DNA from 3 places in the Kitasatospora sp. NPDC085464 genome. Region 1 is predicted to be linked to each of the others. Evidence: predicted binding sites of a transcription regulator. Region 1 holds the regulator's gene; each other region holds the start of a gene.
The links. Region 1 encodes HrcA, which represses chaperone genes, less so after heat shock. Its sites were predicted from a motif close to TTNGCACTCNGNNNNNCNGAGTGCNAA; they were not measured.
Positions count from the first base shown of each region.

Region 2: ACIGG8_RS33715 (FmdB family zinc ribbon protein) is a predicted target of HrcA. The motif match lies at 1,675-1,701, and genes of this name have one in related genera.
Region 3: groES (co-chaperone GroES) is a predicted target of HrcA. The motif match lies at 2,210-2,236, and genes of this name have one in related genera.

Region 1 is NZ_JBITTM010000021.1:124,759-131,724, reverse strand. Features, by position in the region: gene hemW (radical SAM family heme chaperone HemW) at 1-25, shown strand, start outside; gene ACIGG8_RS20410 (Uma2 family endonuclease) at 66-623, shown strand; gene ACIGG8_RS20405 (DUF3097 domain-containing protein) at 614-1,447, opposite strand; gene ACIGG8_RS20400 (hypothetical protein) at 1,479-2,063, opposite strand; gene htpX (zinc metalloprotease HtpX) at 2,098-3,018, opposite strand; gene hrcA (heat-inducible transcriptional repressor HrcA) at 3,321-4,355, shown strand; gene dnaJ (molecular chaperone DnaJ) at 4,428-5,570, shown strand; gene ACIGG8_RS20380 (16S rRNA (uracil(1498)-N(3))-methyltransferase) at 5,649-6,398, shown strand; gene ACIGG8_RS20375 (S41 family peptidase) at 6,531-6,966, shown strand, end outside.
Region 2 is NZ_JBITTM010000048.1:31,071-38,036, forward strand. Features, by position in the region: gene ACIGG8_RS33700 (hypothetical protein) at 52-339, shown strand; gene mscL (large conductance mechanosensitive channel protein MscL) at 365-784, opposite strand; gene ACIGG8_RS33710 (hypothetical protein) at 815-1,087, opposite strand; gene ACIGG8_RS33715 (FmdB family zinc ribbon protein) at 1,367-1,663, opposite strand; gene ACIGG8_RS33720 (MFS transporter) at 1,802-3,163, opposite strand; gene ACIGG8_RS33725 (potassium/proton antiporter) at 3,480-4,964, opposite strand; gene ACIGG8_RS33730 (penicillin acylase family protein) at 5,206-6,966, shown strand, end outside.
Region 3 is NZ_JBITTM010000019.1:99,005-105,970, forward strand. Features, by position in the region: gene ACIGG8_RS18785 (polysaccharide deacetylase family protein) at 1-544, shown strand, start outside; gene ACIGG8_RS18790 (SAM-dependent methyltransferase) at 541-1,722, opposite strand; gene ACIGG8_RS18795 (hypothetical protein) at 1,817-2,128, opposite strand; gene groES (co-chaperone GroES) at 2,378-2,683, shown strand; gene groL (chaperonin GroEL) at 2,819-4,450, shown strand; gene ACIGG8_RS18810 (LysR family transcriptional regulator) at 4,605-5,603, shown strand; gene ACIGG8_RS18815 (WhiB family transcriptional regulator) at 5,701-6,027, opposite strand; gene ACIGG8_RS18820 (response regulator transcription factor) at 6,590-6,966, shown strand, end outside.

The DNA of each region.
Region 1 (6,966 bases):
CGTCGTGCGTGACCTGGTGGACTGAATGTCGTTAACGTGGTGTCAGCCGTCGGAGGGAGCGCGCAGTGACCGCCATCGATGACCGGGTGACGGGGATCTTCGAGAACCTGGAGGTCCCCGAAGGCTTCAAGGCCGAGCTCATCAGGGGGGAAATCGTGATGATGGCCGGGCCGGATCTGGTCCACAACATCATTGTCGAGGCCATTCGCGACCAACTTCCCCGGGCTCGGTGGCACCGCCTGACCACGCAGGACATCGATCTTCCCGGGCTGACGAGCGAGCCCCAGCCGGATCTCGTCGTGTTCGAGCGGGAGGCCTTCGAGGGCCCCGGTCGTCTGGTCCCCGCGCCCGTGCTCACGCTGGTGGTCGAGGTCGTGTCCAGGACCAGTGTCCTGCGCGACTACCGGACCAAGCGGGAGCTGTACGCCGAGGGCACGATTCCCGTGTACCTGGTCATCGATCCGATCAAGGCCGTCTGCGTGCGCCTGACCGAGCCGACCAGGGCGAGCGTCTCCGGGCTTCCGGACTACACGGTGGAGCGGACGACCAAGTTCGGCGAGCCGATTCCGCTGGACCTGCTCGGCGTCACGCTCGACACCTCGGAGTTCCAGACCTACCCCTGACCCGGCACGGTCACGAAGTCGATCAGTTCCTCCACCCGGCCCAGCAGTTCGGGCTCCAGGTCCTTGTAGCTGTCCACCTTCGACAGGATGTGCTTCCACGCCGCCGGGGTGTCGACGGGCCAGCCGAGACGGCGGCAGGTGCCCTCCTTCCAGTCCTCGCCGCGGGGCACGGCGGGCCAGGCGGGGATGCCCACGGAGGTGGGCTTCACGGCCTGCCAGACGTCGATGTAGGGGTGGCCGACGACCAGGACGGACTCGCCGGTGACCCGGGCGGCGATGCGGTGCTCCTTCGTCCCCGGGAGCAGGTGGTCGACCAGCACGCCGAGGCGGCGGCCGGGGCCCGGGGCGAAGTCGGCGACGATCGCCGGCAGGTCGTCGATGCCGCGCAGGTACTCCACCACGACGCCCTCGATCCGCAGGTCGTCGCCCCAGACCCGCTCGACCAGCTCGGCGTCGTGCCGGCCCTCGACGTAGATCCGCGACTCGCGGGCGACCCGGGCGCGCGCGCCGGGGACGGCGACGGAGCCGGAGGCGGTGCGGCCGGGCGTGCGGGGCGCCGCCGGGGCGGTGGGGCGGACCAGGGTGACGGCCCTGCCCTCCAGCAGGAAGCCGCGCGGGACCAGCGGGAACACCCGGCGCTTGCCGAAACGGTCCTCCAGGGTGACGGTGAACCCCTCGGCGGTCTTCTCGCAGCGCACCACCGCCCCGCAGAAGCCGGTCGCCGCCTCCTCGACCACGAGGTCCGGCTCGGCGGGCACCTCCGGGGCGGGGGTCTGCTTCTTCCACGGCGGGGTCAGGTCGGGTCCGTACTGGCGGCTGCGCATACGGGTGATCATAGGGAGGCCGGACGGGCCGTCAGAGGCCCGGCGCGCCCCAGACGGGGAACCAGCGGCTGAGGTCCTTCTCCAGCCGCAGGTCGTTCCCCAGCATCGCGTTGACCTGCAGCTCCAGCGGGCTGTTGCGCTTCTCCCCGCCGCCGGGCATCGGCGCGAACGGGTAGAAGGTGCCGCGCTTGTAGAGGTAGACCAGGGCCAGGGACTGCCCCTGCGGGTTGCGGAAGCCCACCAGCGAGCAGAGCAGCTGCGGCCCGAAGCCGTTCGCCTCCAGCTCGCTGTTGACCGCGTGCAGGTCGTTCACCAGCTCCGGCAGCTCCTGCGGGGAGTGCCGGGCCAGCAGCCAGGAGTAGCCGTAGTCGTCCTTGGAGGCCTCCACCGGCACGCCGCCGCGCTCGGTGTCCGCGTCCAGCAGCGCCCGTACCTGCTGCTCGACCTGCACGAAGGCCGCGCCCTCGACCGCCGCGAAGCAGACCGAGCCGAGCCCGGTGGGGGTGAACCCGGCGCCGGCCTCCAGGGTCAGCGCCGCGGACGGCACGCCGAACAGCTGGTCCAGGTCGGGCTTGACGGGCTTGGTGCGGCCGAACAGGGCGTCCAGGATTCCCACGGCGGTCCTCTCGTGTCGAACGGCGGGCGCGGGCTCAGCGGCCCAGCTGCTCGGTGATCTTCGCCAGCTGCGCCAGCCGCTTCTCCAGCGACGGGTGGGTGGAGAACAGCTGCGAGGCGGCCTCCCGCGCGCTCAGCGCGGGGGCGAAGTAGAAGGCGTTGTACGGCTGCGCCTGGCGCAGGTCCTTGCTGGGGATGGCCGCGATCTGCCCCGTCACCTTGGTCAGGGCCGAGGCGAGCGCGCTGGGCCGGCCGGTGAGCTGCGCGGCGGCGCGGTCGGCCGCCAGCTCGCGGTAGCGGGACAGCAGCCGGGTGAGCAGGAAGCTGATCGCGTAGACGAGCATCGAGACCAGCGGGATGATCAGGGCCACGATGGCCGCGTTCTGGTCGTTGTTGTTGCGCCCGCCGCCCATGAACCCGCCGTACACGGCGATCCGGGTCATCGCGCCGGCGAGCACGCCGAGGAAGCCGGCGATCGTCATCACCGCGACGTCCCGGTGGGCGACGTGCGACAGCTCGTGCGCGAGGACGCCCTCCAGCTCCTCCGGCTCCAGCCGGCGCAGCAGGCCGGTGGTCACGCAGACCACCGCGTTCTGCGGGTTGCGGCCGGTGGCGAAGGCGTTGGGCATGTCGTTGTCGGCGACCGCCACGCGCGGTTTGGGCATGTCGGCCAGGGCGCAGAGCCGGTCGATCGTGCCGTGCAGTTGGGGGAACTCCTCCGGGGTCACCTGGTGGGCGCCCATGGCCCGTTCGGTGATCTTGTCGCTGAACCAGAACTGGGCCACGAACAGCCCGCCGGAGATCAGGACGATCAGCGGCCAGGCGCCGCGCAGCAGCGCGATCAGCAGGCCGGTGAAACCGACGTACAGCAGCCCGATCACGAACATCGTCGCGACCATGCGGCCGGTCAGGCCGCGGTCGGGCGCGAAACGGGTGTGCTGGCCCGAGCTCGACATCGCTTGCTCCTCCATTCGCCGTCGCTTCCGATGCTCCCACCCGGACGGCCCCGGGGCACCACCCGCGCGCCGGTGACCCGTGAACGGGCGGGGCCCCGCGGGCCGTACCCGGAACTGCGGGCAGGATCACGCCGGTCAAGCCGTTCCTGCCGTAGGACCCGGGCCTTACACTGGCAGGTACGGTTTTGGCACTCGTGTGTTCAGAGTGCCAAGGCCGGGGCCTCCCGGAGCGGCCCGCTGCAGCACACAGGGACACACAGGGACACAGACGGACAACGTGCGAAGACGGAGGTGCGTGCCCCATGGCCGGTGAGGTCCGCCAGCTGGACGAACGCAAGCTCGCCGTGCTCCGCGCGATCGTGCAGGACTACGTGGGCACCGAGGAGCCGGTCGGCTCCAAGGCCCTGGTGGAGCGGCACAACCTCGGGGTCTCGCCGGCGACCGTCCGCAACGACATGGCGGCGCTGGAGGAGGAGGGCTACATCCACCAGCCGCACACCAGCGCCGGCCGCATCCCGACCGACAAGGGGTACCGCCTCTTCGTCGACAAGCTCGCCGAGATCAAGCCGATGAGCGCCCCCGAGCGCCGGGCGATCCGGCACTTCCTGGACGGCGCGGTCGACCTGGACGACGTGGTCGCGCGCACCGTGCGGCTGCTCGCCCAGCTGACCCGGCAGGTCGCGGTGGTGCAGTACCCGTCGCTGACGCGCTCGACCGTCCGGCACATCGAGCTGGTGGCGCTGGCCCCGGCCAAGGTGATGCTGGTGCTGATCACCAACACCGGCCGGGTCGAGCAGCGGATGGTCGACTGCCCGGGCACGGTCGGCGAGACCGTCCTGGCGGACCTGCGGACGGCGCTCAACACCGGAGCCGCCGGCCGCCGCCTCCCGGAGGTCCCGGGCGTGCTGGAGGAGCTCCCGGCGATGTTCGAGCCGGCCGACCGGCCGACCGTCAGCACGGTCCTGGCGACCCTGTTCGAGACGCTCGCGGAACAGAACGAGGAGCGGATCATGCTGGCCGGCACGGCCAACCTGACCCGCTTCGGCCACGACTTCCCCCTCACCATCCAGCCGGTGCTGGAGGCCCTGGAGGAGCAGGTCATCCTGCTCCGCCTCCTGGGTGAGACCAACGATGCCGCGATGACGGTCCGGATCGGGCGGGAGAACGCCTACGAAGGGCTGAATTCCACCTCGGTCGTGTCCGTCGGTTACGGTTCGGGCGACGAGAGCGTGGCCAAACTGGGTGTGATCGGTCCGACCCGGATGGACTACCCAGGCACAATGGGGGCGGTGCGGGCGGTAGCGCGGTACGTGGGTCAGATCCTGGCCGAGTCGTAGCAAACGTCGCCGTTGGACGACCAACGGCGTCCAGTCGCAGCACTACTACAGGCGGAACAAGCGGAGCATTTGGTGGCCACGGACTACTACGCGGTACTCGGCGTCCGACGGGATGCGGGGCAGGACGAGATCAAGAAGGCGTTCCGGCGCCTGGCACGCGAACTGCACCCGGACGTCAACCCGGACCCGAAGACGCAGGAGCGGTTCAAGGAGATCAACGCCGCCTACGAGGTGCTCTCCGACCCGCAGAAGCGCCAGGTCTACGACCTCGGCGGCGACCCGCTGTCCCCGGGCGGCGGTGGCGGCGCGGGCGGCTTCGGCGCCGGCGCGGCGGGCTTCGGCTTCTCCGACATCATGGACGCCTTCTTCGGCGCCGCGGCCGGCCAGCGCGGCCCGCGCTCGCGCACCCGCCGCGGCCAGGACGCCATGATCCGGCTGGAGATCACCCTGGAGGAGGCCGCCTTCGGCACCACCAAGGAACTCCAGGTCGACACCGCCGTCACCTGCACCACCTGCAGCGGCGAGGGCGCGGCCCCCGGCACCACCGCGCAGACCTGTGACATGTGTCGCGGCAAGGGCGAGGTCTCCCAGGTCACCCGGTCCTTCCTGGGCCAGGTCATGACCTCCCGCCCCTGTCCGCAGTGCCAGGGCTTCGGCACCGTCGTGCCGACCCCGTGCCCGGAGTGCGCCGGCGACGGCCGGGTCCGCGCCCGCCGCACGCTGACCGTCAAGATCCCGGCCGGTGTCGACAACGGCACCCGGATCCAGCTGGCCGGCGAGGGCGAGGTCGGCCCCGGCGGCGGCCCGGCCGGCGACCTCTACGTCGAGATCGCCGAGACCACCCACGCCATCTTCCAGCGGCGCGGGGACGACCTGCACTGCACCGTCACCATCCCGATGACGGCGGCCTCGCTCGGCACCCAGGTGCCGCTGCAGACCCTGGACGGCCTGGAGGAGGTCGACATCCGGCCCGGCACCCAGTCCGGCCAGTCGATCCCGCTGCACGGCCGCGGCATCACCCACCTGCGCGGGGGCGGCCGGGGCGACCTGATAGTGCACGTCGAGGTGAAGACGCCCACCAAGCTCGACGCCGAGCAGGAGGAACTGCTGCGCCGCCTCGCGGTGCTGCGCGGCGAGGAGCGGCCGTCCGGCCAGTTCGCGCCGGGCCAGCAGGGCCTGTTCTCCCGCCTGAAGGACGCCTTCAACGGCCGGTAGCCGTCCGCGGAGGGGTGCCGGGGACCACCCGGCACCCCTTTCGCGTGCCCGATCCACCCCCTCCCGGAGGTTCCCCGCATGACCGCGCCCGTCTTCGTCGTCGAGACCGAGCGGATCGCCACCGCCGCGCCCGGCACCCTGGTGCGCCTGGACGGCCCCGAGGGCCGGCACGCGGCCGCCGTGAAGCGGCTGACGGCCGGCGAGGCGGTGACCCTCGCCGACGGGCTGGGACTCGGCGTGGACGGGACGGTCGCCGAGGTGCTCGGCAAGGACGCGATCGACGTGGCCGTCACCGCGGTGCGCCGCGAGCCGGAGCCCGCGCCGCGGATCGTCGTCGTCCAGGCGCTGCCCAAGGGTGACCGCGGCGAGCTGGCCGTCGAGACCATGACCGAGGTCGGCGTGGACGCGGTGATCCCGTGGGCGGCCTCGCGCTGCATCACCCAGTGGAAGGGCGAGCGCGGCGCCAAGGCGCTCGCCAAGTGGCGGGCCACCGCCCGCGAGGCGGGCAAGCAGTCCCGCCGGCTGCGCTTCCCCGAGGTGCACGACCCGATGACCACCAGGCAGCTGGCTCCCGTCCTGGCGCGGGCCGCGTTCGCCGCCGTGCTGCACGAGGAGGGCGCCGAGCCGCTGGCGCACGCCGCGCTGCCCGGCAGCGGCGACCTCGTGCTCGTCGTCGGCCCGGAGGGCGGGGTCTCCCCGGAGGAGCTGGCCGCGTTCGCCGAGGCGGGCGCCCGGCCGTACCGGCTGGGGCCCTCGGTGCTGCGCACCTCCACCGCCGGGGTGGCCGCCGGCGCGCTGCTGCTCGGGCGCACCGGCCGCTGGGCCTGAGGCCCGTCCGGCCCCGTGCCCGGTCGGGGCCCGTACTACGACTCCGCGGCGGCGTCCAGCGGGCTCGCCCGACCGGCCCGACTCTGCCGAAAAGCCCGGCGGCTCGTACGCGCACGTGCCTACGCTGGCCGCGTGACGGACTCCCTGAGCACCCCCGCGGGCGCCTACCTGCGCCACCCCCACCTGCACGGCGACCTGGTCACCTTCGTCGCCGAGAACGACCTGTGGCTCGCCCCGCTGGAGGGCGGCCGGGCCTGGCGGCTGACGGCCGACCACCTGCCGGTCCACGACCCCCGGTTCTCCCCGGACGGGCGGCACATCGCCTTCACCTCCGCCCGGGACGGCGCGCCCGAGGTGCACGTGGTGCCGGTGGACGGCGGCCCGTCGCGCCGGCTCACCCACTGGGGCAGCGGCCAGACCCGGGTGCAGGGCTGGACGGCCGACGGCCGCCCGATCGCCACCACCACCGCCGGCCAGGCCACCCTGCGCCGTACCTGGGCGCACGCCGTGCCGCTGGACGGCGGCGAGCCCGCCCGGCTGCCGTACGGGCCGATCGGCGGGATCGCCT
Region 2 (6,966 bases), on a different contig from region 1:
TGGAGGGACAGGACGGGCGGCCAGGACGACGCGAACGACGGAGTGGACAGGGTGAGCGAGCACGGGCAGAAACAGCCGGCGGAGCAGGGCACGGGCGAGGACCAGAGCCGGAACCAGGGCGAGGTCCGGGACCAGAGCCGGAACCAGGACCCGACCCGGGACGGCGAGCCGCAGCAGAAGCCCGCGGCCAAGGCCCGGCTGGTCTTCCGGGACCCGCTGGACCAGCAGTCCCGGGACGATACCGACACCGGCTGGGGCGAGCGCTCCGGGGCGGGGGAGAGCGGTAGGCGGGGGCTGGACTGGTACCTGAGCCAGCGCCCGCCGCACCACGGGGGCTGAGGGGCGGACGGGGAAGGTCTGCGCGTCAGCGCAGGGGCGCGACCAGCGCGTCGCGGATCTCGGTCAGTAGCTGGACCTCCTTGGCTTCGGCCTCCGCCGCGACCTCCCCGGGGGTCTTGCGGCGGGCCGCCATCCGGTTCATGGGCACGATCAGGACGAAGTAGACGACGGCCGCGGTGATCAGGAACTGCAGGGCGGCGCTGAGCACCGATCCCCACAGGATCTGGACCCCGGAGGTGACCTCACCGGTCGGGCTCACCACACAGGGCCCCTTGAGGCAGGAACTGTAGGAACCCAGGTCCTTCGTTCCGAAGACGCCGATGATCGGGTTGATCACGCCCTTCACGAAGGCGTTGATGATGTTGGTGAAAGCCGCGCCGATGACCACGGCGACGGCGAGTTCGACGACATTTCCGCGCAGCAGGAATTCCTTGAAGCCCTTCATGCCGCCTCGAACGACGAAGCCGTCGCCGGGTTACGGGTGATCTTCCGCAGCCCCGGATTGACAACCCGTCCGGCCCAGCGCGCCCCCGCCGGACGGCGGCAGGCCGGCCCGCGCGGGCCCGAGTGCGAGCGCGGCGGCCACCGCGAGCAGCACCAGCGCGGGCACCCCGGCCCGTCGCCGGACCGCGCTGCGCAGACGGTGCCACCCGCCGCACCCGCGCCGGATCGGCGGGAAGCTGGGCACCTCCTGCCGGGGTGGAACGGCGGGGGCGGGCAGCGGGACGGAGAAGCCCACGGTCGTCATCGACGCACCTCCGGAGGGTCCGGCAGCCGACCCCCGGTGGGCCGGCTGACCACCCACACGATGCGCGCTCGGGCCGGGCCCGGAAAGCCGTTTCCCCAGCCTGTGGACAAACCCGCCCCTGTGGACGACTTCGTACACCCACACCGGTCGGCCGGGTCCTCGGGAGTTGACGAAAGCGGGCCGAAAATATGCGGAAAGGCCCGCCGCCCCCGCGTGGAAGCGGGGTCGACGGGCCTTTCCGAGGACTGCTGTGCGCCGGGATTCCCCCGGGCGCCCGGGTCAGCTCGCGGCCGGAGCCGGGCTGGAGGGGGCCGAGGAGCCCGTGCCCGACGCGGGGGCCGTGGAGGTCGTCGTCGACGAGGTCGAGGACGACCCGGAACCGACCGAGCTGCTGGAGGAGGAGCGGCTGTCGGTCCGGTAGAAGCCGGACCCCTTGAACACGACACCCACGGCCGAGAAGACCTTGCGAAGCCGTCCCTGGCAGTCGGGGCACGTGGTCAGTGCCTCGTCGGTGAACTTCTGCACCGCCTCCAGGCCGTTGCCGCACTCGGTGCACTGGTACTGGTACGTGGGCACTTGTCTTCCTCCTGGCACTCTCGCCTGATGAGTGCTAACGATGGTCAATGATGCGGCATTCCGCGGGATCAGTCCAGCGACTCCGGTGTGAGATCGGCCCCGCCCCGGCCCGGGATCGGCCGCGAACCACCGCCGCGCTCAGCCCTTGGCCGCGCCCACCAGCTGCGCAGCACCGGCGGACTCCACGGAGCCCGCCGCGGAGCCGGCGACGATCCGGTTCGAAGTCCGCGGCGCCACCAGCAGGTGTCGCAGCGAGAACAGCGCGAGCAGCCCCAGGCCGGCGCCGACCAGCGGCACCAGGAACCCGGTGGACGGCCCGTGCCCGTCGATCAGCCGGCCCGCCACCATCGAGCCGACCGCGAGCCCCAGCCCGATGGCGCCGGTCAGCCAGGTGAAGGCCTCCGTCTTGGCGCCGTCCGCGACCAGCGTCTCGACCAGGGTGTAGCCGCTGATCAGGGTCGGCGCGATGGCCAGGCCGCAGACCAGCCCGGCGACGGTGAGCGCGACCAGGTTCGGCATCGCCCACAGCGTGGAGCAGCCCAGCACCAGCAGCGCGTAGCTGATCAGCATCCGCTTGTGGACGGGCCGCCGCCAGGCGATCACGCCGTAGAGCACGCCGGCCAGCATCGAGCCGCCCGCGAAGATCCCGTACACGGTGCCGCCCGCGTCGTGCTGCCCGACCGAGTCGGCGAAGGCGTTCACCGAGACCTGCATGCCGCCGAACACCGCGCCGACCCCGAGGATGGAGCCGGCGAGCAGCCGGACGCCGGGGGAGGCGATCGCCGAGACGCGCTCGGCGCCGGGCTGCGGCACGATCCGGGCCGGGGCGGTGCGCCGCTGGGCGGCGAAGGCCAGGCCGCCGACGACGGTCAGCGCGGCCTCGGCGACCAGGGCGGTCGCCGGGCTCGCCATGGCGGCGATGCCGGAGGCCAGGATCGGGCCGATCACGAAGGTGAACTCGTCGGTCACCGACTCGAAGGCGAACGCGGTGCTGACCCGGGCCGCCGAGGCGTCGGACGGGCCGTCGGCGGTGAACCGGGCGACCCAGCGGGCCCGGACCATCGCACCGATCTGCGGGACGCTCGCACCGGCCGGGACGGCGGCCAGGAACAGGCTCCAGGCCGGCGCGTGGCCGAGCGCCAGCGCGATCAGCACGCCGACCGAGGCGCCGTGCACCAGGACGGTCGGGACGAGCACCGAGGCCTGGCCGTACCGGTCGGCCAGCCGCCCGGTCTGCGGCCCGACCAGGGCCTGGGCGACGGCGGCGACGGCGGTGACCGTACCGGCGGTGCCGTACGAGCCGTGGGTCTTGGAGACGAGCAGCAGGATGCCCATGCTGAGCATCGCGTACGGCAGTCGCGCGACGAGGGCCGGGGCCAGGAAGGTCCAGGCTCCGGGGGTGCGCAGCAGCTCGCCGTACCCGACGCGGGCGGGGGCCTGGGCTGCGCTGGTGTCCGCGGTGCTGTCCGCGGAGGTATCGACCGTTCGGCGGGCCGTCACGGTCGGTCCTTCCTGCTGCCTGGTAGCGCGGCAGGGCATGGTGTGGCCCCGACGGCGCCGAGAGTCGTCCTCTCGCGCGTCGACCGGGGTAGATACCGGGTCGGCCCGGTGTGGTTGCCGGGGGCCGGACCGCGGCCGCCGAGCGGTCGCGCCAACTCTGCGTCAGGCAGATGCTGGGGGTGGTCTAGCGGTGGTTATACGGCGTGGTCGAACCAGCATACAGTTACGCGCGTAGATCCCGCCAGCCCGCCCCGCCCCAAGCACCCCGGAGGGCCCGGAGCGCCCAAGCACCCCAGGCGCCCCGAGCGCCCCGGGCTCACCGCCCGTTGAGCCACCCCGCGAGCTTGCCGCCCCGGTCGACGGCCCGCAGCCGCCGCTCCGCGGCCTCGCTGACGTCGTCCGTGGTGACCACCAGCAGCTCGTCCCCGCCGCGCAGCACCGTCGTCTTGTCCGGCACGAAGGAGTTGCCCTCGCGCACGACCAGGGTGACCGCGGCGCCCTTGGGCAGCCGCAGCTCGCCGATCTCCACACCGGACATCCGGGAGGTGGGGGAGAGCGCGACCGACAGCAGGTGCCCGTGCAGCTTCTCCAGCGGGGCGGACTCGATGCCGAGGTCCTGGCCCATCGCGCCCTCGCCGATCCGCAGGCGCTTGGCCACCCACGGCAGGGTCGGCCCCTGGAGCAGGGTGAAGACGACGACGAGGATGAAGACGATGTTGAACACGTCCTCGGCCTGGTGCGCGCCGGACACCACCGGGATGGTGGCCAGCACGATGGGCACCGCCCCGCGCAGCCCGGCCCAGCTGAGCAGCGCCTGCTCGCGGGCCGGCACCTTGAAGGGGGTCAGCGAGACCACCACCGACAGCGGCCGGGCCAGGAAGACCAGCACGCCGCCTATGACGAGCGCGGGCACCACCGCGGACCCCATGGTCGCGGGCGTGCAGAGCAGGCCGAGCAGGACGAACATGCCGATCTGCCCGATCCACGCCAGCCCGTCGGCGAAGCCGCGGACGGCCGGGCCGTGCGGCAGCTTGGAGTTCCCGAGGATCACCGCGCAGATGTAGACGGCGAGGAAGCCGGAGCCGTGCAGCAGCGCGCCGCCCGCGTAGGCGAGCACGGTGAGCGCCATCACGGCGATCGGGTAGAGGCCCGAGGAGGGCAGCGCGACGTGCTTGATGCCGAAGGCGCCGATCTTGCCGACGGCGAGGCCGATCGCCGCGCCGATCGCGAGTTCGGCGAGGATCGTGCCGATCAGGACGTACCAGGGGTCCAGCTCGCCGGTGGTGGCGAAGGCGACGACCAGGATGACCACGGGCGCGTCGTTGAAGCCGGACTCGGCCTCCAGCAGACCGGTGAGCCGGTGCGGCAGCGGGACCATCCGCAGGACCGAGAAGACGGCCGCCGCGTCGGTCGAGGAGACTATGGCGCCGAGCAGCAGCGAGGTCCGCCAGTCCAGGCCGACCAGCCAGTGCGCGCCGGCCGCGGTGGCGAACACGCTGATCCCGACGCCGACGGTGGCCAGCACGGTGGCCGCCGGCATCACCGGCTTGATCTCCCGCCAGCTGGTCTTGAGACCGCCCTCGGCCAGGATCACCACGAGTGCCGCGTAGCCGATCACCTGGGTGAGCTCGGCGTTGTTGAAGGTGAAGCCGACCCCGTTCTGGCCCAGCGCCACGCCGATCCCCAGATAGATCAGCAGGCTGGGCAGCCCTGATCGGGTGGAGATCCGTACGGCGACCACCGCGAAGAGCAGGATCACGGAGGCTTCGAGGAGGAGCTGGTTCAGGTGGGAGACGTTCACGCAGTGGCACCTCGGGCAGGCAGGGGCGGACGGGGTGTCAGGGTGGTGCTGAGGGGTCGACCCGTTAAGAAGGCGTCAATGCTCCCCTTGCGGATCGTTACGCAGTCTAACATTTTGCCATATCTTTAGCTTGGTCCCCCGTTCACAGTGCTCGGCAGACTCGGCCTAATGTGGTTCCCTGCCACGGCCGCTGGCCCTGGACACGCCCGCCCGCCCCGAAGTCAGGACCGCAAGGACCCAGATGCCCCGCTCGAAGAAGTTCCGGCGCGCCCGTCTGTTCGTGATCGTGCTGGTCGTGCTGCTGGTGGCCGGCGTCGGCTACGGCGGCTACCGCGGGGTCTCCGCGGTCCGCGCGTCCTTCCCGGAGGTGGACGGCAGCGTCAAGGTCGCGGGCCTGACCGCGCCGGTCGACGTGAAGCGGGACGCCAACGGCATCCCGCAGCTGTACGCCGACACTCCCGAGGACCTGTTCCGCGCCCAGGGCTACGTCCAGGCGCAGGACCGCTTCTGGGAGATGGACGTCCGACGCCACATCACCGCCGGCCGGCTCTCCGAGATGTTCGGTGACGGCCAGGTCGACACCGACGCCTTCATCCGCACCATGGGCTGGCGGCAGGTGGCGCAGAAGGAGTTCGACACCAAGCTGTCGCCGGAGACCAAGAAGTACCTGCAGTCCTACTCGGACGGCGTGAACGCCTGGCTCGCCGAGCACCCCGGCGGTGCGAAGGCCTCGCTGGAGTACACCCTGCTCGGCGTCGTCAACAGCGGCTACGAGCCCGAGCAGTGGACGCCGGTCGACTCGGTGGCCTGGCTCAAGGCGATGGCCTGGAACCTCTCCGGGAACCTCCAGGAGGAGGTCGACCGCTCGCTGCTGGCCCAGGACTTCACCCCGGACAAGATCGCCGAGCTGTACCCGGACTACCCGTACACCCGCAACGGCACCATCGTGAAGACCGGCACCGTGGCCGGCGACGCCTACCGCCCGGCCGACGGCTCCGCCCAGCCGGGCACCGGCAACGGCACCGCCACCGCCCAGGGCGAGGCCACCACCAAGGCGATGCTGCAGAGCCTCACCGACCGGATCGACGGGATGCCGCAGCTGCTCGGCCGCCCCGGCCAGGGCATCGGCTCCAACTCCTGGGTGGTCGCCGGCTCCCACACCACCACCGGCAAGCCGCTGCTGGCCAACGACCCGCACCTCGGCCCCGGCCTGCCCTCGGTCTGGTACCAGATGGGCCTGCACTGTCGGACGGCCTCCCCGGCCTGCCAGTTCGACGTCTCCGGCTTCACCTTCGCGGGCATGCCCGGCGTGATAATCGGCCACAACAAGGACGTCGCCTGGGGCTTCACCAACCTCGGCGCCGACGTCACCGACCTCTTCCTGGAGAAGGTCACCGGCCCGGACACCTACCAGGTCGACGGCAAGGACGTGAAGTTCGACCTCCGCAAGGAGACCATCAAGGTCGCCGGCGGCGAGGACCGCACCATCACCGTCCGCACCACCCAGACCGGCGCCCCGCTGATCTCCGACCAGAGCAACGAGCAGCAGAACGTCGGCAAGTACGCCCCCAACGGCACCTCCGCGCCCGACCGCGGCACCGGCGGCTACGGCGTCGCCCTGCAGTGGACGGCGCTCAGCCCAGGCAAGACCATGGACGCCGTCTTCGAGCTGGACAAGGCGAAGAACTGGGACGACTTCCGGGCCGCCGCCAAGGACTTCACCGTCCCCGCGCAGAACCTGATCTACGCCGACGCCAAGAACATCGGCTACCAGGCCCCGGGCACCATCCCGGTCCGCGGCAAGGGCGACGGCACCTACCCCGCGCTGGGCTGGGACTCCGCGTACCAGTGGAAGGACCCGATCCCGTTCAACGCGCTGCCGTGGAGCCTCAACCCCTCCTCCGGCTACATCGTCACCGCCAACCAGGCCGTGGTGGACCCGAGCTACAAGTACAGCCTCACCAAGGACTGGGAGTACGGCACCCGCGCCAAGGAGATCACC
Region 3 (6,966 bases), on a different contig from region 1:
CGAGAAGGACCCGAAGTTCGTCGAGATGCTGACCGACCTCAAGGTGCCGATCTCGATGTTCCTGACCAAGGACATCGTCAAGAACGACTACGGCTACTTCAAGCCGCTCCAGGCGCTCGGCAACCACATCCAGAACCACACCGTGGACCACCCGGTGATGAGCAAGCTGTCGCCGGACAAGCAGAAGTCCGAGGTCTGCGACGACCAGGCCGCGCTCACCCAGCAGTACGGCACCGCGCCGCTGCTGTTCCGCCCGCCGTTCGGCGACGGTGCCAACACCCCGACGCTCAACACCGCGGTGCAGCAGTGCGGCCCGCGCGCGGTCGTGCTGTGGCGCGAGTCGATGCAGATCCACGACATGCAGTACCAGGCGGGGGACAAGAAGCTGAAGCCCGGCGACATCATCCTGGCGCACTTCCGCGGCCCCAAGGAGCTCAAGGGCGCCACGATGACCCAGATGTTCGGCGACCTGCTGACCCGGATCCAGGAGCAGGGCTTCTCGGTGGCCCGGCTGGAGGACTACATCCAGGCCCCCGCCTCCTAGGCCCCGGAGGCCCGGACCGGCTGCCCCAGCATCATCAGCGGGCCGTGGTCGGTGCGGCTGAGGATCACCGTGACGGTGTTCGGCCCGGAGGGCTTGAGCTGGCGGCGCAGCTCCTCCGGGGTGATCGCCATCCCGCGCTTCTTGATCACCACCGTGCCGACCCCGCGCTCGCGCAGCAGCGCCTTCAGCTTCTTGATGTGGAAGGGCATCACGTCGGTGAGTTCGAAGGCGTGCGCGTACGGGGTGGCGACCAGCTCGTCCGAGGTCAGGTAGGCGATCTTCGGGTCGATCAGCCGGCCGCCGACCTGCTCGGCCACCTCGGCCACCAGGTGCGCCCGGATCACCGCGCCGTCCGGCTCGTACAGGTAGCGCCCGACCGGGCCGGCCGGCGGGTCGGGCAGGTCGCCGCCGGTGAGGCTGTCGCCGTGCGGCAGCAGGGTCGCGCGGTGCGGGCCGGCGGCCCTGGTGCCGAACCAGAGCACCGCCTCCTTGACGTCGCCGTGGTCGGAGACCCACTCGGCCTCGGCGTCCGCCGGGACGGCCTCGTGCGGGATGCCCGGTGCGACCTTCAGCGCCCCGATCGGGGTGCGCCGGCCGGCCTCGATCGCCCAGGAGAGCGGCGGGGCGTACGCCTCGGGGTCGAACACCCGGCCGCGCGAGGTCCGTCGGGCCGGGTCGGTGAACACCGCGTCGTAGCCGGTGACGTCCACCTCGGCGACGTCCGCGCAGCGCACCTCGACCAGCTCGGCCAGGCCCAGCGCGGCGGCGTTCGCGGCGGTGGCGGCGCAGGCCGCCGGGTCCTTGTCGACGGCCAGCACCTCGATGCCCGCCCGGGCCAGTGCCAGCACGTCCCCGCCGATGCCGCAGCACAGGTCCGCCAGCCGCCGTACGCCCAGCTCGGCGAACCGTCGCGCCCGCCACTCGGCCACGCTGCGCCGGGTGGACTGCTCGACCCCGTTGGGCGTGAAGTACATCAGGTCGGCGTCCGCCCCGAACTTCGCGCGCGCCCGCTGCCGCAGCCGCGCCTGCCCGAAGGCCGCCGACACCAGCTCCGCCGGGTGCTCCCGCCGCAGCCGGGTGGCCAGCGCGAGCTCCTCCTCGGGGGTGAACTCGCGCAGCTCGGCGAGCAGGGCCTGGCCCTCGGGGGTCAGCAGGGGCTGGAGGTTCTCGGTGTCCACGGGGTCATTCTCGCCGGTCGGCGCGGCGCCGTGCCCGGGGCGGGCGCGAGCGGGCGGAGCCCGGCTCGGGCCCTGCGGGCGGCGGGCGGCGTGCTCATCCGAGGGCGGCCAGGCAGAGCACGACGGGCAGGGCGGAGGGGGCGACCGCGGCGGAGATCGGCAGCAGCCGGTAGTCGGCCCGTTCGCCGAGCACGGCGACGGCGACCGGCACGCCCCAGCCGATGACCAGGGCGCAGAGCGCGCCGTAGGCGACGCAGCCGCCACTGTCGGAGCCGAAGGCTTCGGCCACCGCGGCGCCCAGCCAGAAGGCGCCGAGCGGGAGGGCGGCCAGTACGGGCAGGAGCGCCACCGCGAGCACGGCGTCCTGCGCGTCGGACGGGCCGAGGCGTGCCGGGGTGTCGGTCATGGCACGAGTGTGCCGAGGGCGCCGACGGTCGCACATGAGTACGGGTACTCATCCGTCAGCCGGGGCTGTCCGGGCGCGCCGTTGGCACTCTGGTTGACTGAGTGCTAACACGGGCCTATGGTCGTCCTTGGCACTCCCCACCGGGGGAGTGCTAACGCGAAGACGTGTGTCTGACCCCCGCGACGGCAGACCCGCAGGCTCGCCCCTACCCGTTAGAAAACCCCGTAATCTCCGAAGGGGAGCTCGGACGTGACCACCAGCAGCAAGGTTGCCATCAAGCCGCTTGAGGACCGCATCGTGGTCCAGCCGCTCGACGCCGAGACGACCACGGCCTCCGGCCTGGTCATCCCGGACACCGCCAAGGAGAAGCCCCAGGAGGGCGTCGTCCTGGCCGTCGGCCCGGGCCGCTTCGAGGACGGCCAGCGTCTGCCGCTCGACGTCGCCGTCGGTGACATCGTCCTGTACTCGAAGTACGGCGGCACCGAGGTGAAGTACCAGGGCGAGGAGTACCTCGTCCTCTCGGCTCGTGACGTTCTCGCCATCATCGAGAAGTAAACGCAGCATCGAGAAGTAAGTCGTTCCGACCCGCCCCGGATCCGTGTCCCAAGTGACAGGGGCCCGGGGCGTGGTTGTTGGTTCACGTAGTTCGGCGGCCGGTGGGCCGGCCGCAGCCCCGAGGGAATAGGGAACATGGCGAAGATCCTGCAGTTCGACGAGGACGCCCGCCGCTCGCTGGAGCGCGGTGTCAACAAGCTGGCCGACACCGTCAAGGTGACCATCGGCCCCAAGGGCCGCAACGTCGTCATCGACAAGAAGTTCGGCGCCCCGACCATCACCAACGACGGTGTCACCATCGCCCGTGAGGTCGAGCTGGACGACCCGTACGAGAACCTTGGCGCGCAGCTCGTCAAGGAGGTCGCCACCAAGACCAACGACGTCGCGGGTGACGGCACCACCACCGCCACCGTGCTGGCCCAGGCCCTGGTCAACGAGGGTCTGCGCAACGTCGCCGCCGGTGCCGGCCCGGCCGCCCTGAAGAAGGGCATCGACAAGGCCGTCGCCGCCGTCTCCGAGCACCTGCTGTCCGTCGCCCGCGAGATCGAGGGCAAGGACGACGTCGCCGCCGTCGCGTCCCTCTCCGCCCAGGACACCCAGGTCGGCGAGCTGATCGCCGAGGCGATCGACAAGGTCGGCAAGGACGGTGTCATCACCGTCGAGGAGTCGAACACCTTCGGCGTGGAGCTGGACTTCACCGAGGGCATGCAGTTCGACAAGGGCTACCTGTCGCCGTACTTCGTCACCGACGCGGAGCGGCAGGAGGCGGTCCTGGAGGACCCGTACATCCTGATCAACCAGGGCAAGATCTCCTCCATCCAGGAGCTGCTGCCGCTGCTGGAGAAGATCCTGCAGGGCGGTGCCTCCAAGCCGCTGCTGATCATCGCCGAGGACGTCGACGGCGAGGCGCTGTCGACCCTGGTCGTGAACAAGATCCGCGGCACCTTCAACGCCGTCGCCGTCAAGGCCCCGGGCTTCGGTGACCGCCGCAAGGCGATCCTGGGCGACCTGGCCACCCTGACCGGCGGCACGGTCATCTCCGAGGAGGTCGGCCTCAAGCTCGACCAGGTCGGCCTGGACGTGCTGGGCACCGCCCGCCGCGTGACCATCACCAAGGACGAGACCACCGTCGTCGACGGCGCCGGTGACGCCGAGGCCGTGGCCGGCCGCGTCGCCCAGATCAAGGGCGAGATCGCCGCCACCGACTCCGACTGGGACCGCGAGAAGCTGCAGGAGCGCCTGGCCAAGCTGGCCGGCGGCGTCTGCGTCATCAAGGTCGGCGCCGCCACCGAGGTGGAGCTGAAGGAGCGCAAGCACCGTCTGGAGGACGCCATCTCGGCGACCCGCGCCGCGGTCGAGGAGGGCATCGTCGCCGGCGGTGGCGCCTCCCTGGTCCACGCCGCCAAGGTGCTGGACGAGGGCCTGGGCCTGTCGGGTGACGAGGCCACCGGTGTCGCCGTGGTCCGCAAGGCGCTGCACGAGCCGCTGCGCTGGATCGCCCAGAACGCCGGCCTGGAGGGCTACGTCATCACCTCCAAGGTCTCCGAGCTGGAGATCGGCCAGGGCTACAACGCCGCCACCGGCGAGTACGGCGACCTGGTGAAGGCCGGCGTCATCGACCCGGTCAAGGTCACCCGCTCCGCCCTGGAGAACGCCGCCTCGATCGCCTCCCTGCTGCTCACCACCGAGACCCTCGTGGTGGAGAAGAAGGAGGAGGAGGCCGACAACGGTCACGGCCACTCCCACGGTCACGGCCACTCGCACTGAGGCCCGAACCACTGACCGGAGGCCCGGTCCGCACCCCGCGAGGGGACGCGGGCCGGGCCTCCGGCTGTCGCCCGCCCGGTCGTCCGCCGGGTCGTGGCCGCTTCAATCATCAGTAGAATTTTGCAGAACGCAAAGATTGCCTTATAACTAAGGCATGATCGAGGCCCGCCACCTGCGCGTCCTGCGTGCCGTCGCCCGCACCGGCTCCTTCTCCGCCGCCGCTCGTGAGCTGGGGTGCACCCAGCCCGCCATCAGCCAGCAGATGAAGGCCCTGGAGAAGTCCGTGGACACCCCGCTGGTGGTCCGCTCGGGCCGCGGGATGCAGCTCAGCGAGGCCGGGCGGGTCCTGCTCAAGCATGCCACCGGGATCCTGGCGGGGCTCTCCGCCGCCGAGGAGGAGGTGGCCGCGATCGCCGGGCTGCGGGCCGGCCGGGTGCGGCTGGTGTCCTTCCCGACCGCGAGTTCCACCCTGGTGCCGCCCGCGGTCGCCCGGCTGCGGGACGGCCATCCGGGGGTGCGCGTGTCGCTGGTCGAGGCGGAGCCGCCGGAGTCGCTGGCGATGCTGCGCGGCGGCGAGTGCGAGATCGCGCTGGCCTTCCGCTACCCGCAGTCCGACGGCGCCGTCGTGCTGCCGCCGTCGGCGCACGGCACGCCGCGCGAGGCGCGGGCCGAGGCCAACCTGGAGGCCCAGCAGCTGACCGCCGGGACCGACTGGTCCGATCTGGTGGTCACCCCGCTGCTGGACGACCCGCTGGTCGGCCTGCTGCCGGCCGCCCACCCGCTGGCCGGGCGGGGCGGGCCGGTCGAGCTGGCCGAGCTGGCGGGGGAGCAGTGGATCGCCGGCTGTCCGCAGTGCCGGGGGCACCTGGTGGAGCTGTGCGCCGGGGCGGGCTTCGAGCCCCGGATCGACTTCGCGACCGACGACTACCCGGCGGTGGTCGGCCTGGTGGCGGCCGGGCTGGGCGTCGCGGTGCTGCCGCGGCTGGCGCTGCAGTCGGTGCGCCCTGACGGCGTGTCGACGGTGCCGGTGCGGACGGCCTCGGGGGCGCCGGCGGTGCGACAGGTGGTCGCGCTGACCCTGCCGGACCTGGCCGAGGTGCCGGCCGTGGCGCTGATGCTGGAGCGGCTGGCGGGGGCGGCGGCCGCCCGCTGACGGTGGGTGACGGAACTCCCGCAGGTCCCGTACCGGCCGTGACCGGCCTGAGGCGCCGCGAAGAAACGTTTCTTCACGGCGCGTCGCGGAGGCGGGTCTAGCGCTGCGCGACCGCCGGCGGGGTCAGCGGGACCTCCACCAGCCGGTGCCGCGAGCGTCCCAGCATCTCCTCGCGCTCGTCCTCGGTCATCCCGCCCCAGACTCCGTACGGTTCGCGGACCGCCAGCGCGTGCGCGGCGCACTCGGCGATCACCGGGCAGCGCATGCAGACCTCCTTGGCGCTGGCCTCGCGCGAACTGCGCGCGGCCCCGCGCTCGCCCTCGGGGTGGAAGAAGAGCGAGCTGTCCACGCCGCGGCAGGCTGCGGAGAGCTGCCAGTCCCAGAGGTCCGCGTTGGGACCGGGGAGGCGGGAGAAATCTGCCATGGCTCATTCCCTTCAGAGGCCGTCGGCCGTCGGCCGGGCGCTCGGCGGGCTGCTGCCGAGCGATACGGCGGGGCTTCGATGCACTGGTGTGGACACCTGGAAATATGACTTAAGGCAACTCCATGGACAAGTCACCCACACACTGGCACAACAGTCAATGACCATACGAAAGCTATAAAAACGGGCAAAGTGGGCAAGGGTCCTCGGCGGGCGCGGGCGTGGCAATCGGGTGGCCGACGGGCGCACGACATGCCGAATCGGTGTGCGGGTCGTACGCCGACCGCGCGCGAGCTGCGGAAAAGTGCGGCGTGTGCACCGCGATGCGGCTGATCGGTAACGGGTTGGCCACGTACAGTGGTGGAGATGGCCCCGAAGGCCGTAACTCATTCGAGTGACGGTCGTTGGAAGTGCGGAGGCGGTTAGCGGGCGCCGGACGTCGGGAACGATCGCGGGCAGGTTGGGGCGATCAGCACGGAGTCTGTCGCCGATCGGCCGTGTCGGAGAGGTTCGTACCAGCCAGGAGGCTCAACGTGACGCGGATCAGCTGCGGAGGACGACGGTCATGACTTCCGTTCTCGTTTGCGACGATTCCCCGCTCGCCCGCGAGGCGCTTCGCCGCGCGGTCGCGACCGTACCCGGTGTGGACCGGGTCACCACCGCGACGAACGGGGAGGAGGTCCTCCGCCGCTGGGTGGCCGACCGCTCCGATCTCGTTCTGATGGACGTCCGGATGCCCGGCCTCGGCGGGGTCGAGACGGTCCGGCGGCTGCTGTCCGCCGACCCGGGCGCGCGGATCATCATGCTCACCGTCGCCGAGGACCTCGACGGTGTCGCGCTCGCGGTGGCCGCGGGCGCCCGCGGGTACCTGCACAAGGACGCCTCGCGCGCCGAGCTGCGGGCCACCGTCACCCAGGCCCTCGCCGACCCGACCTGGCGGCT